Regions from separate parts of the Pseudomonas sp. S3_A09 genome, predicted to be linked through region 2. Evidence: predicted binding sites of a transcription regulator. Region 2 holds the regulator's gene; the other holds the start of a gene.
The links. Region 2 encodes sigma-54, which starts transcription at its own class of promoters, with help from an activator protein. Its sites were predicted from a motif close to ANTGGCATNNANNTTGCTNT; they were not measured.

Region 1 (6,984 bases), 2.4 Mb from region 2:
CTGGCTGGCCCGAAGCGAAGGTCTCTCTCCAGGAGGTACCGCCGGCAGGCTGCAGGCCTTGTTCGTTGTTGAAGCTGGCCAGGGAGATCTGGCCGATGGCCTTGCTCTGCTGGTTGCTGAACGTTGCGAACAGTACGCCGTTACCGTCGATTTTCAGGCCGGTGATCTGGCCGGTGGCATAGCCATCGGTGACCGGTGGGTTGCGGTAGGTGGCCGAGTTGTACTGGGTGATGTTGGCCATGTTGACCGCGATACCGGTCGGGTTGGCATTGGCGCCGTTGGCCTTCCACACACCATCAGTCACAGTTCCAGGGACCCAACCGGCGATGGTCAGGGTCTTGTCGGACACACCGCCGGTCACAACACTGGTCAGCTTGCCATTGCCATCAAAGGTCAGTGCCGACGGTACTGGCGGGGTCGACGGAGTGCCGGTTGGCGCCGAACCGTTAGGGTTGCGGCCATCGATCAGGGTGTAGGCGTTCCACTTGTTACCGTCGGTTTTCACCAGGTACTGCACCATCGGGTGCGCGTTACCCTGGGAGTCGTACAACGTGGTGCTGTACTGAGTGGTAAAGGTGCTGGTGTCGTTCGGGTTGAACGGCTTGGCCGTCTGGTCGATCACCGGCTCCGAGGAGTTCAGGTTACTGGTGGAATCTACCTTGGTGGACGCCTTGGGCGGCAGGTTCGACAGGTTCAGTTGCAGGTCGGTCAGGCCGCCTTTGATGATCTTGCCGTCCGCATCCGCCGCATAGCCTTGCAGGCGCGAGGTCCCGGTGTTGTTGGTGATGTAGCCGTCTTTGTCGGCACGGAAGGCACCGCTACGGGTGTATTCCAGCGAACCGTCGCTGCCCTTCTGCACGAAGAAGCCGCCGCCCTGGATCGCCATGTCCAGGATACCGCCACTACCATTGACGTCGCCCTGGGTGAACTGCTGGGACACGGCCGCCAGGTTCACACCGTTGCCGATGCTGTTCTGGCCGGTGCCCAGTTTGGAGGCGGCGTAAATGTCCGCGAACTCCGCACGGGACGACTTGAAGCCCGTGGTCGCCACGTTGGCGATGTTGTTGCCGGTCACGTCCAGTTGTTTGTTGGCCGCATAGAGCCCGCTAAGGCCGATATTAAAAGACATGTTTCTCTCCCTCTGCCGTATTTAGCCGGCTCTATGTACCGATAGTCTGAATTTGCGACAGCTTGACGCTGCCCATGCCGCCTGCCAGGTTCAGCAGCATTTCGCCGCCGGTCTTGCTCAAGGTCACGCTCGTTACCGTTGCCGGCAGCGAAGTGCTCAGGGCGACGGCATCACCCTTGTCGTTCTTGGTGGTGGCATTGAAGGTGTAGGTGCCCGCAGGAGCGACCTCACCCTTGTCGTTTTTGCCATCCCAGATAAAGCTCTGGGTACCGGCGCTCTGGGCCCCCATTTCGATGGTGCGCACCACATTGCCGTCTTTGTCAGTGATCTTGACGGAGACATTGCCGGTCGCCGCTGTGACATCCACCGATCCGGTCATGCTCTTGCTGGTATCAACCATGGCCTTGTCGGTCTGGATGATGATCGAGCGCCCGACCAGCGACGACGCCTGCAGCGCTTGCGACGAGCTGAAGTTGCTGGAGATCGCATTCACCGAATCATTCAGGGTGTTGATGCCTTCCAGGCTGCTGAACTGCGCCAGCTGGGCCACGAACGCGCCGTTGTCTTGCGGCGACAGCGGGTTCTGGTTTTTCAGTTGGGTGACCAACAGCTGCAAGAATGCATCCTTGCCCAGCGATTGTTTGCCCGTGGCCTTATTGGCAGCATCAGTGACGCTGCTGTTGTCCTGGGCAGTTTTGACCTTGGAATTGAAAAGGTCCTGGACTGGCGTGTTGTTACTCGTATCAACGATGGCCATTATTTGGCGCCCCTTATCACTGACCCAGGGTCAGGACCTTCTGCATCATGGTTTTGGCAGTGTTCATCATTTCCGCATTGGTCTGGAACGAGCGGCTGGCGGAAATCATGTCGGCCATTTCCTCGACCACGTTGACGTTCGGGTAATAGACATAACCCTTTTCGTTCGCGGCGGGATGGTTGGGTTCGTAGCGGGCTTCAAGGTTGCTCTGGTCTTCGACCACACCCAGCACTTGCACGCCGGAGCCTGCGGCCCCCTGGTCCTGGAACAACGAATCACTGCCACCTGCCTGGCCGCCCTGGAACATGGTGGCGAACACCGGGTGACGGGCGCGGTAAGTCTGGTCAATGCTCGAAGACACGGTCTCGGCGTTGGCGATGTTACTGGCGACGGTGTTCAAGCGCGTGGTCTGCGCGCTCATGCCACTGCCGGCAATATTGAAAACACTGGACAGGGACATGGCTTACTCTCCACGCAGGGCTGACATCAGCCCTTTGAATTTGCTGTTAAGCAGGGTGAAGCTGGCCTGGAAGTTCACCGAGTTCTCGGCGTAGGCCGATTGCTCCAGCTGCGCGTCGACGGTGTTCTGGTCGATCGACGGCTGCATCGGCGTGCGATACAGCAGCGACTCGTCACCATTGCTCAGGCCTTGCGCTTCGATATGACGGCTGTTGGTCATGTTCAAGGCGAAGGTGCCGTTCTTGGTCTTGTCCTGCTGTGCAGCGAGCACGGCGGAGAAGTCCAAATCCCGAGCCTTGTAGTTCGGGGTGTCGGCGTTGGCAATGTTGTTGGCCAGGACTTCGGCACGCTGGGCGCGGAAGCCCAGGGCTTGTTCGTGGATACCGAGCGCTTTATCGAAGCTGATGCTCATGGTGGAAACCTTTAAGGGCTGACCTGCTGTTCGTTAACTGGGTTATAGCAAGGTGCATGCCAATCTACTGAAGGCCAGTAAATCAAGGGCTTGAGGGGAGATTGCCGGGTGGCAATGCCAGAAAAGCGGCAAACGCTTTCCGCGTGGCGCCAGTAAAGCGGCAATGGGGGGTTGCCGCTATTGGGAGGGTTGCCGCAAAACAAATGTGGGAGCGGGCTTGCTCGCGAATGCGGTGGAGCAGTCAACTTATCTATGACTGACAGACCTTATTCGCGAGCAAGCCCGCTCCCACATTTAGGTTTGCGTACTATTTGGCCTGGTAAATGATCCCAGGGCTGCACTGCACCATCTGATAATGGTCCGGCAGACCATTTAGCGCTTCCGAAGCGCCGAGGAACAGATAGCCGCCGCGCTTGAGCGTGCCATGGATGCGCAGCAGGATGTCTTTCTTCACTTCGGCCGAGAAGTAGATCAGCACGTTGCGGCAGAACACCATGTCGAACTTGCCCAGGCTGGCGTAGCTGTCGAGCAGGTTGAACGAGCGAAACTCCACACGGTTCTTGATCGGCGCCTTGACCGCCCAACGCCCAGCCCCTTTCGGGTCGAAGTAACGTTGCAGGCGTTCCTGGGACAAACCACGGCCCAGGGCCAGGCTGTCGTACTCGCCGGTCTTGCAATTGGTGAGCATGGTGCCGGAGAGGTCGGTGGCGACGATTTGCGCTCCGGCCTTCAACTGGCCCATGTTAGTCCGCTCAAACTCATCGATGGACATCGAAATCGAGTAGGGCTCCTGCCCCGAAGAGCAGGCGGCCGACCAGATCCGCAGGCGCTGGCCCGGGCTGGCCTTGATAGCCTCCGGCAGCACTTTGTTCTTGAGCACTTCAAAGGGGTAGGTGTCACGAAACCACAGGGTTTCGTTGGTGGTCATGGCATCGACCACCATCTCCTTGAGCCCGCTGCGCGGCTGCCCCTGGATGCGCTGAACCAGCTCACCCAACGACTTGATGCCCTGCTGCTCCATCAGTTTGTTGAGACGGCTGGATACCAGGTACTGCTTGTTTTCACCGAGCAATATGCCACAGGCTTTTTCCAGGAAGACCCGGAACTGCTCGAAATCCAAATTACCCGTAGACAATGATACCGCCTCTTAAATCGTGTGACCGCCAGGGGAAATGCCCCCTAGCCGTGATCTGCTGCCTTGATCCGGTCGACTACCCGGGATGCCAGGTCATCAGGACGGAATTTGGCCAGGAAGTCATCGGCACCGACCTTCTTGACCATCGCCTGGTTGAATACCCCCGACAACGAAGTATGCAGGATGATGTGCAATTTTTGCATGCGTGGATCGTTGCGTATCTCGGCCGTGAGGGTGTAGCCGTCCATTTCCGGCATCTCGATGTCGGAGATCATCATCAAGAATTCTTCTTCCGGCTTCTTGCCGTCGTCCACCAGCTTGCGCAGGTAATCCAACGCTTGGCGACCGTCGTTGAGGGCCACTACCTCCACGCCGACGGTCTGCAGGCAACGGGTCACCTGTTTACGCGCCACCGAGGAGTCGTCCACCGTCAGCACCCGCAGGGAAACGGCCTTGTGCGCGGTTTCGGCGTCCACCACCCCCACGGAAATCGTTTCCGAGGTCGGCGCCACTTCGGCGAGGATCTTCTCCACGTCGATGATTTCCACCAACTGGTTATCCACCCGTGTCACCGCCGTGAGGTAGTGATCGCGACCGGTGCCCTTGGGCGGCGGATGGATCTCTTCCCAGTTCATGTTGACGATGCGCTCCACCGAGCGCACCAGAAAACCCTGGGTCTTGGTGTTGTACTCGGTAATGATAACGAACGGGCTCTCACGGTCCTGCAATCCTGCCGAACCCGTGGCCAGGGCCAGGTCAAGAATCGGGATCGTCGCACCACGGATGTTGGCAACGCCACACACCACCGGGCTGGACTTGGGCATGATCGTCAACTTGGGGCATTGCAGCACTTCCCGCACCTTGAACACGTTGATGCCATACAGCTGCTTGCCATCCAGGCGAAAAAGCAACAACTCCAGGCGATTCTGCCCTACCAGCTGTGTGCGCTGGTTTACTGAATCCATTACTCCTGCCATGCCTTGACTCCCACGCTGAACCTTTGGCCATACCTATAAGGGCAGTGACGCGCACCAACGCTAAACGGCACGGCCTTTGCTATTTATTGGTCATGGATATTAAAACGACAGTTTCCCGACGCCCCATCCTGACACGGTTTCGCAGATTGCTCTGCGCACCGCTGGTGTTGCTTGCCCTAGGCCTGGGCACTACGGCCCGTGCGGACAACGTCACCTTGCCTGATCTACTTATCGGCGTCACCCAAGGCTTTCTTGAGTTCACTGTAGAAGATTATCTGGCGACCACCCAGACACCGGGGCGTTATGAAATCCAGGTCAACCAACTGGACCCGCGCTTGCGCATGCCAAAGTGCGACAAGGAATTGACAGCCACCCTGGAAAGCCCCGCTCAGCCGATTGGCCGGGTGACGGTCAAGGTGCGCTGCGACGGCGCCTCGCCCTGGACGGTGTTCGTGCCGGCCCAGGTGAAGCTGTTCCGTGATGTAGTGGTGGTGGCTCGCCCACTCAAGCGCACCGGGATCATCGATTTTGAGGACGTTGTACTACGCGAACGCGACATCAGCATGATCAGCCAGGGCTACCTGACGTCCCTCGACCAGGCCATCGGGCAAAAATTGACCCGACCAGTGGTCACTGACCAAGTCATCACTCTGGTGCATCTTGAGCAAGCCGAGGTGATTCGCAAGGGCGACCAAGTGGTGATTTCCGCCAGCAGCGGTGCGCTTCAAGTGAAGATGCCGGGGGAAGCGCTGTCCAACGGCGGCATGAGCGAACAGATTCGCGTCAAGAACCTCAACTCCAACCGCGTGATCAAAGCGCGGGTGACAGCCCCTGGGCAAGTCGAGGTCGCGTTATAGATTACTGGTACAGGACGCTGGGTTTTCCTACACTGTGCATGAGAAGTGCCGTGCGGAGATTTATTGTCATTCGCGCCTAAAGTTTGTCCGGGTATGGCCGAAAACATGGCAAGCGTCCAAATACCCAGAGGTTTTTTGATCATGGTCATCGATTTCAGTCGTTTAAATAACACCCCGACCACGTCGGCCCCTACGCGAGCTACTGGCACCAAGGACAGCGTAGAAGCCAAGGCCCAGCCACTGCCTGCCAAGGCGGAACAGGCCAGCGCCAGCCAGAGCGGGGAATCCGTACACCTGAGCAATGAGGCTCAACAGTTGCAGAAGGTCACTGACTCGCTGCGCGATCAACCGGTGGTCAATAAAGCCCGTGTGGCCGAATTGAAACAGGCAATCGCCGATGGCAGCTATCAAGTCGACAGCAACCGTGTAGCCAGCAAGCTGCTTAATTTCGAAGCCGAGCGCTAGGCAAAGGCCTGCGCCGGGCTTTTGGACGCTTAAACCCCAAGGCCAGCCATGCATCACGACGAAAATCTGCTTCAACTGATCATTGATGATCTAGCGCCGACACAACAGCTGCTCGAGCTGCTCAGGGAGGAATCCCTGGCCCTCTACGGCCGAGACATGCCCCTGTTGGAAGAAATCCTGGCGCGCAAGCAATCGCTGATTGTCCTGCTGGAACAGCACGGCAAGAAACGCAGCCAGATCCTGACCAGCCTGGGCCTGCCGGCAGACCATGACGGCCTGGCACAGTTGGCCAGCCACTCCACGGTTGGCGATCAATTGCTGGCCCAGAGCAAAGAACTCAATCAATTGCTCACCCAGTGCCAGGAAGCCAACCTGCTCAACGGTCAGTCGATCCAGCTTCAGCAAGCCACGACCGCCAACCAGTTGCGCATACTTCACGGCGGCGAGCCCCCGGCGCTTTACAACGCTCAAGGCTCCACCTCGCGCCTGGTCAAGCCAAGCACCCGCAGCCAAGCCTGACGCCGGATTACAGCGCGACCTATCCAAGGCGCGCCACATACTGGCAAAATGCCCGCTCTTGCGTGTAGTCGTATTTTGTCTGGAGATGGAAGAACCGTGTTCAACGCCCTTAATGCGGAAGATGCTCCGCAGCCACCCAAGGTCCTCACCACCCCTCTGGAAATCGCCAGCACTTTGCGGATGCTGCAAGACAGCCATGACCCGCTGATCATCACCTTCCATGAACGCAGCCAGCGCTTCCAGAGCTACCTGGTGGACGTCAATCGGGACAGCG
Region 2 (6,984 bases):
TGTTATCAACTGGCCAGAAGTCGCCGCACGCTATCAGGCCGCCGTGGCCTGACATTCACCTTCATAACAAGATCTAAGGCCGACTATGGGCACTGAAACACTGGCGATCAGCAGCGGGCGAATGTTTCGTTATGCGTTTGGCTCGCTGCTGCTATTGGCAGGTACTGCATTGCTGGTGGCCCACGGGCTGGCGTGGCTGAACCTGGAGCCGCGCATTCTGCGCGCCCTGCAGGGCGGATCCATCTGTGCGCTCGGGACGGCGCTCGGCGCGGTGCCGGTGCTGGTTATCCGGCGCATGCCGGTGGCATTGAGCGATACGCTGCTGGGCTTTGGGGCTGGGGTGATGTTGGCGGCGACCGCGTTTTCGCTGATCGTGCCGGGCATCGCTGCGGCTGAAGGCCTGGGGCTCTCGCCCTGGGGGGCCAGTGGATTGATCAGTTTTGGCATTATGTTGGGCGCCTTCGGGCTGTATCTGGTTGACCGCAAAGTCTCCGGCGCCAGCCCGGAAATGCTGGTGGGCACGCCGGACAAACCGGTGATCCCGCCGCGTATCTGGCTGTTTGTGTTTGCCATCATTGCCCACAATATCCCGGAAGGCATGGCTGTGGGTGTCTCGGCGGGCGGCGGCATGCCGGATGCTGACAGCCTGGCCATGGGCATCGCCTTGCAGGACGTGCCGGAAGGGCTGGTGATTGCGTTGGTGTTGGCCGGGGCGGGGATGTCGCGGGGCAAGGCGTTCTTGATCGGTGCGGCGTCAGGTCTGGTGGAGCCGGTGTTTGCGGTGCTTTGTGCCTGGTTGGTCAGCCTTGCCGAAGTAGTGTTGCCACTGGGTTTGGCGCTTGCCGCTGGCGCGATGCTGCTGGTGGTGACTCACGAGGTCATCCCCGAGTCGCGACGCAATGGTCATGAAAAGCTCGCCAGCCTTGGGTTGTGCATCGGATTTTGCTTGATGATGGTGATGGACACGGCTTTGGGATAATACCCGCTCCCTTGTAGGCGCCGGCTCGCCGGCGATCAGTCGCGAGTCGTGGATGCTATCGCCGGTCAGCCAGACTTCTACAGGAGGGTTATTCGCCTTCGTCGAAGTAGTTATTGATCAGTGCCACCAGTGCGGCCATCGCTTCGTCTTCCTGCTCGCCCTCTGTCTTCAAGTGAATCTTGGTGCCCTTGCCGGCAGCCAGCATCATCATGGCCATGATGCTTTTGCCATCGACCATGGATTCCGGCGTACGACCGGCGCGGATCTGGCAGGGAAACTGCCCGGCGACACCGACAAATTTGGCCGAGGCACGGGCGTGCAGGCCCAGTTTGTTGATGATTTCAATTTCCAGAGCGGGCATCGCGAAGGTGTTCCTTTCAGCTAAGGTCGCGGTGGCGGACCTGGACATTCTTGAGGGTTTGTTGCAACACCTGGCCCAGGCGCTCGGTCAGGTAGACGGAGCGGTGGTGCCCGCCGGTGCAGCCGATGGCAATGGTGACATAGGCGCGATTGCTGGCGGCAAAACGCGGCAGCCATTTGAGCAGGTAACTGGAAATGTCCTGGAACATTTCCTCCACATCCGGTTGCGCGGCCAGGTAATCGGCCACGGCCTGGTCCAGCCCGGATTGCTCACGCAGCTCCGGCTTCCAGTAGGGGTTGGGCAGGCAGCGCACGTCGAACACCAGGTCGGCGTCCACCGGCATGCCACGCTTGAACCCAAACGACTCGACCAGAAAGGCGGTGCCTGGCTCCGGCTGGTTCAGCAGGCGCAGCTTGATGGCGTCGCGCAACTGGTACAGGTTGAGGCTGGTGGTGTTGATCTTGAGGTCGGCGAGGTCAATGATCGGCCCCAGCAGCTTGGTTTCGTCTTCAATGGCTTCCGCCAGGGAACGGTGAGGGCTGCTGAGGGGGTGGCGCCGACGGGTTTCGGAGAAACGCTTGAGCAGAGTCTCTTCGTCGGCATCCAGGTAGAGCACATCGCAATGGATATGCTTGGCCCGCACTTCCTCGAGCAATTGCGGGAATCGCTCAAGGTGGCTGGGCAGGTTGCGTGCATCAATCGAAACGGCAACCAGAGGCTGAGCCAGTTCGGTGTGGATCAACGCGCGTTCCGCCAATTCCGGCAGCAGGCCGGCGGGCAGGTTGTCGATGCAATAGAAACCGCTGTCCTCAAGAACGTTGAGGGCGGTGCTTTTACCCGAGCCGGAGCGGCCGCTGACGATGATCAAGCGCATGATTACTGCCCGTTCTGTTCATCCAGGACAACCTGGTAAAGCGCCTCGTTGCTTTTGGCGCTGCGCAGTTTGTCGCGTACGTCCTTGCGGTCGAGCATGCTGGCGATCTGCCGAAGCAGTTCCAGGTGCGCATCGGTGGCAGCCTGCGGGACCAGCAGTACAAACAGCAGGTCGACCGGGGCACCGTCGATAGCGTCGAAATCGATGGGAGCGTCCAGGTGAAGCAGGGCGCTGACTGGGGTCTCGCAGCCTTTGAGGCGGCAGTGGGGAATGGCGATGCCGTTGCCAAAACCGGTGGAACCGAGTTTCTCACGGGCAATCAGAGCCTCGTAGACATCTTGCATTTCCAGTTCAGGCACTTCGCGGCTGATCAGGTTGGCAATTTGCTCAAGGGCTTTCTTCTTGCTGCCGCCCGGCGCGTTCACAAGGGAACGGCCGGGGGTCAGGATGGTTTCAAGTCGGATCATGGGGGGAGAGTTAACGACCTGTGCCCTGAAGCAGGCTCAGATTCTTTTCCTTATGCTTTTTAAGTTGGCGGTCAAGCTTGTCTGTGAGCAAGTCGATTGATGCATACATGTCTTCATGCTCGGCATTGGCGACTACTTCGCCACCGGGTATCTGGAGAGTCGCCTCAATTTTCTGCTGAAGCTTGTCGACCTTCATGATGACTTGCACATTGGTGATCTTGTCGAAATGACCCTCAAGCCGTTTCAGCTTCTGCTCGACGTATTCGCGCAATGGAGGGGTGACTTCTACATGGTGTCCACTGATGTTGACTTGCATACAGCTTCTCCTTCGTTGCCAGTGCATAAAGCGGCAGGTAGGACTACCTGCCACTGGAACGCTGTGGCCCGCCCGTCACATCAAACGCTTACGCTCGCTGGAAGGCGCGATCCCAAGGGATTCGCGGTACTTGGCGACGGTTCGACGGGCGACCTGAATGCCTTGTGCCTCCAGTAAACCAGCGATCTTACTGTCACTCAATGGCTTTTTCTGATTTTCCGCAGCAACCAGTTTTTTGATGATCGCGCGAATCGCCGTGGACGAGCATTCACCGCCTTCGGAGGTGCTGACATGGCTGGAGAAAAAGTATTTCAGTTCATAAATACCCCGTGGGGTATGCATGAATTTCTGGGTGGTCACCCGGGAAATCGTCGATTCATGCATGCCAACCGCTTCGGCGATGTCATGCAGTACCAGCGGTTTCATCGCCTCGTCGCCGTATTCCAGGAAGCCGCGCTGGTGCTCGACGATCTGAGTGGCCACTTTCATCAGGGTTTCGTTGCGGCTTTGCAGGCTCTTGATGAACCAGCGCGCTTCCTGCAACTGGTTGCGCATGAAGGTGTTGTCGGCGCTGGTATCGGCGCGACGTACGAAACCGGCGTATTGCGGGTTGACGCGCAGGCGCGGCACCGACTCCTGGTTCAGCTCCACCAGCCAGCGCTCGTTGTCCTTGCGCACGATGACGTCGGGGACTACGTATTCGGCTTCGCTCGACTCGATTTGCGAGCCTGGGCGCGGGTTGAGGCTCTGTACCAGCTCGATGACCTGGCGCAGGTCGTCTTCCTTGAGCTTCATGCGGCGCATCAACTGGCTGTAGTCGCGGCTGCCGAGCAAGTCGATGTAGTCGGTGACCAGGCGCTGGGCCTCGGCGAGCCAGGCGGTCTTGGCCGGCAGTTGGCGCAATTGCAGCAACAGGCATTCGCTGAGGCTGCGTGCGCCGATGCCGGCGGGCTCGAACTGCTGGATGCGGTGCAGGACGGCTTCAATCTCGTCCAGCTCGATATCCAGTTCCGGGTCGAAGGCTTCAAGAATTTCTTCAAGCGTCTCGTCCAGATAACCCTGGTTGTTGATGCAGTCGATCAGGGTCACGGCGATCAAGCGATCGGTGTCCGACATCGGCGCCAGGTTCAGTTGCCAGAGCAGATGGCTCTGCAGGCTCTCGCCAACGGAGGTGCGGGTGGTGAAGTCCCACTCGTCATCGTCATTGCTGGGCAGGCTGCTGGCGCTGGTCTGGTAGACGTCTTCCCAGGCCGTGTCGACGGGAAGCTCGTTGGGGATGCGTTCGTTCCAATCGCCTTCCTCAAGGTTATCCACCGTAGGGGCGGTTTCCTGATAGGAGGGTTCCTGCACGTCGGAATTGGGTTTTTGCTCGATGTTATCGGCCAGCGGGTCTGCATTATCGAAGTCGTCGCCTTCTTCCTGGCGTTCGAGCATCGGGTTGGACTCCAAGGCCTCCTGGATTTCCTGTTGCAGGTCCAGGGTCGACAATTGGAGCAGGCGGATGGCCTGTTGCAGCTGCGGTGTCATCGTCAGCTGCTGGCCCATTCTCAGGACTAGCGATGGTTTCATGGCAGGGGCTTAACACCTTATTCGCCGGCGCAATGCGCCATCCACGACAGGGCGCGTGAGCGCCAAACATAAGCAAATTATATGCCTGATGTCGGGGGCTTTGCCTAGAGCGCGGTAACAATAAAAATCCGGAGGTTTTCATTGACTCCCGCGCACCTCGGCAAACGGCCGTGACACCACGGTGTTTACAGGCGGAACTCGTGACCCAGGTACACTTCCTTGACCAGATCGTTGGCCAGGATGGTGGCCGAGTCACCTTCGGCGATCAGTTGGCCATCGTTGACGATATACGCGGTTTCGCAGATATCGAGGGTCTCACGGACGTTGTGGTCAGTGATCAGCACGCCAATGCCCTTGGCCTTGAGGTGATGGATGATCTGCTTGATGTCGCCGACCGAGATCGGGTCGACGCCGGCAAACGGTTCGTCCAGCAGAATGAACTTGGGGGCAGTGGCCAGGGCGCGGGCGATTTCCACACGACGACGCTCACCACCGGACAGGCTCATGCCGAGGTTGTCGCGAATGTGGTTGATGTGGAATTCCTGCAGCAGGCTTTCCAGTTCCTTGCGGCGGCCGTCACGGTCGAGTTCCTTGCGGGTCTCGAGGATCGCCATGATGTTATCGGCGACCGACAGTTTGCGGAAGATCGACGCTTCCTGCGGGAGATAGCCGATACCGGCGCGTGCACGGCCGTGCATCGGCTGGTGGCTCACGTCCAGGTCGTCGATCAGCACGCGACCCTGGTCCGCCTGGACCAGGCCGACGATCATGTAGAAGCAGGTGGTCTTGCCGGCACCGTTGGGGCCGAGCAAGCCGACGATCTGGCCGCTGTCGATCGACAGGCTGACGTCGCGCACGACCTGACGGCTTTTATAGGCCTTGGCCAGATGCTGGGCTTTCAGGGTTGCCATTACTCGGCCTTCTTCTTCGGCTGGATAACCATGTCGATGCGTGGGCGTGGTGCAGTGACCTTGCTGCCATTGGCACGACCGGCGTTAGCGATCTGTTTCACGGTGTCGTAGGTGATTTTCTCGCCTTCCGTGGAGTTGCCATCGGGGCTGAGCACCTTGGCCTGATCGATCAGCACGATGCGGTTCTGCTGGGCGTGGTACTGGATGGTCTTGCCGTAGCCTTTCATCGGGCCGGTGTCGGTAGGCGACTGCTTCTGTTCGAAGTAAGCCAGGTTGCCCACGGAAGTCACCACGTCGATGTCGCCGGCAGCGGTGCGAGTCAGGGTCACCGTATTACCGGTGATCTTCATCGAACCCTGGGTAATGATCACGCCACCGGTGTAGGTGGCGACACCTTGCTTGTCATCCAGCTGCGCATCGTCAGCCGAGATGTGGATCGGCTGCTGGCTATCGTTCGGCAGAGCCCAGGCGCTCACGCTTCCCAGTGCTGCGCCCAGACCGAGCAAAATAGGGAGAGTTTTAACGAGCCTCATACTGTCCTCTTACGTTCGATAGCAGGTGTATCCTGCTTTCTTTCAAATACGCTTTCATTCCCTTGCCAGTCGATACACCGCCAGCGCCGTCGATTCTAACGTCTTGCTCGGTCTGCGCATATTGCTTCTGCGGGAATACGGTCATGCGACTGCTGGTAATCACGGTATCGCGGTTCTGCGCGTCAGTGCGGGCGACGCGTACCGAGTCGATCAATTCAACTTCGGTACCGTCCGGGTTGACCTCGCCACGCTTGCTGGTGACGTGCCAGGGGAATTCGGTGCCGCGGTACAGATTCAGGTCGGGGTTGGTCAGCAGGGTGACTTCGGATGCCTTCAAGTGTTCGACTTTGTCCGATGTCATTTCGTACTGCACTTTGCCGTCAGGTAGGAACTGTACGCTGTAGGCATTGGTGGCGTAATAGTCGATAGCGCCTTGGTCAGCCTGCGCAACAGGCTGGTCGAGAAAGCGCTCCGGGCTGATATTCCAGTAGCCCACCGCCAGGAGCAGCGCGGCGATGACCCCGAATAACAGGAAGTTGCGAATCTTTTTGCTCAGCATAAAACGCTCTATAAGTAGGCGGCGTGGGCCGCTTCAAGGCTGCCCTGGGCACGCAGGATCAGCTCGCAGAACTCGCGGGCGGCACCTTCGCCGCCACGGGCGGTGGTGATGCCGTGGGCATGCTCGCGAACAAATGCCGCCGCATTGGCGACCGCCATGCCCAAGCCCACCCGGCGGATCACTGGCAGGTCTGGCAGGTCATCGCCCAAGTAGGCGACCTGCTCATAGCTTAGGTTGAGTTGGCCAAGAAGCTCGTCCAGAACCACCAGTTTATCCTCGCGGCCCTGATACAGGTGAGGAATCCCCAGATTTTGTGCGCGACGTTCCACAACCGGAGTTTTCCGGCCACTGATAATTGCCGTTTGCACGCCTGACGCCATCAGCATCTTGATGCCCTGGCCGTCGAGGGTGTTGA

Region 1: the regulator sigma-54 is predicted to act here: its motif matches at 2,802-2,821, upstream of flgB (flagellar basal body rod protein FlgB).

What each region holds. Positions count from the first base shown of each region.
Region 1 is NZ_CP162752.1:1,133,945-1,140,928, forward strand. Features, by position in the region: gene flgE (flagellar hook protein FlgE) at 1-1,129, opposite strand, end outside; gene flgD (flagellar hook assembly protein FlgD) at 1,161-1,886, opposite strand; gene flgC (flagellar basal body rod protein FlgC) at 1,903-2,346, opposite strand; gene flgB (flagellar basal body rod protein FlgB) at 2,350-2,757, opposite strand; gene cheR (protein-glutamate O-methyltransferase CheR) at 3,065-3,892, opposite strand; gene AB4N92_RS05370 (chemotaxis protein CheV) at 3,937-4,869, opposite strand; gene flgA (flagellar basal body P-ring formation chaperone FlgA) at 4,962-5,726, shown strand; gene flgM (flagellar biosynthesis anti-sigma factor FlgM) at 5,868-6,191, shown strand; gene AB4N92_RS05385 (flagella synthesis protein FlgN) at 6,240-6,710, shown strand; gene AB4N92_RS05390 (flagellar brake protein) at 6,807-6,984, shown strand, end outside.
Region 2 is NZ_CP162752.1:3,548,730-3,555,713, forward strand. Features, by position in the region: gene AB4N92_RS16540 (superoxide dismutase) at 1-52, shown strand, start outside; gene AB4N92_RS16545 (ZIP family metal transporter) at 86-979, shown strand; gene AB4N92_RS16550 (HPr family phosphocarrier protein) at 1,068-1,340, opposite strand; gene rapZ (RNase adapter RapZ) at 1,357-2,214, opposite strand; gene ptsN (PTS IIA-like nitrogen regulatory protein PtsN) at 2,217-2,681, opposite strand; gene hpf (ribosome hibernation-promoting factor, HPF/YfiA family) at 2,692-2,997, opposite strand; gene AB4N92_RS16570 (RNA polymerase factor sigma-54) at 3,073-4,566, opposite strand; gene lptB (LPS export ABC transporter ATP-binding protein) at 4,752-5,477, opposite strand; gene lptA (lipopolysaccharide transport periplasmic protein LptA) at 5,477-6,010, opposite strand; gene lptC (LPS export ABC transporter periplasmic protein LptC) at 5,997-6,569, opposite strand; gene AB4N92_RS16590 (KdsC family phosphatase) at 6,578-6,984, opposite strand, start outside.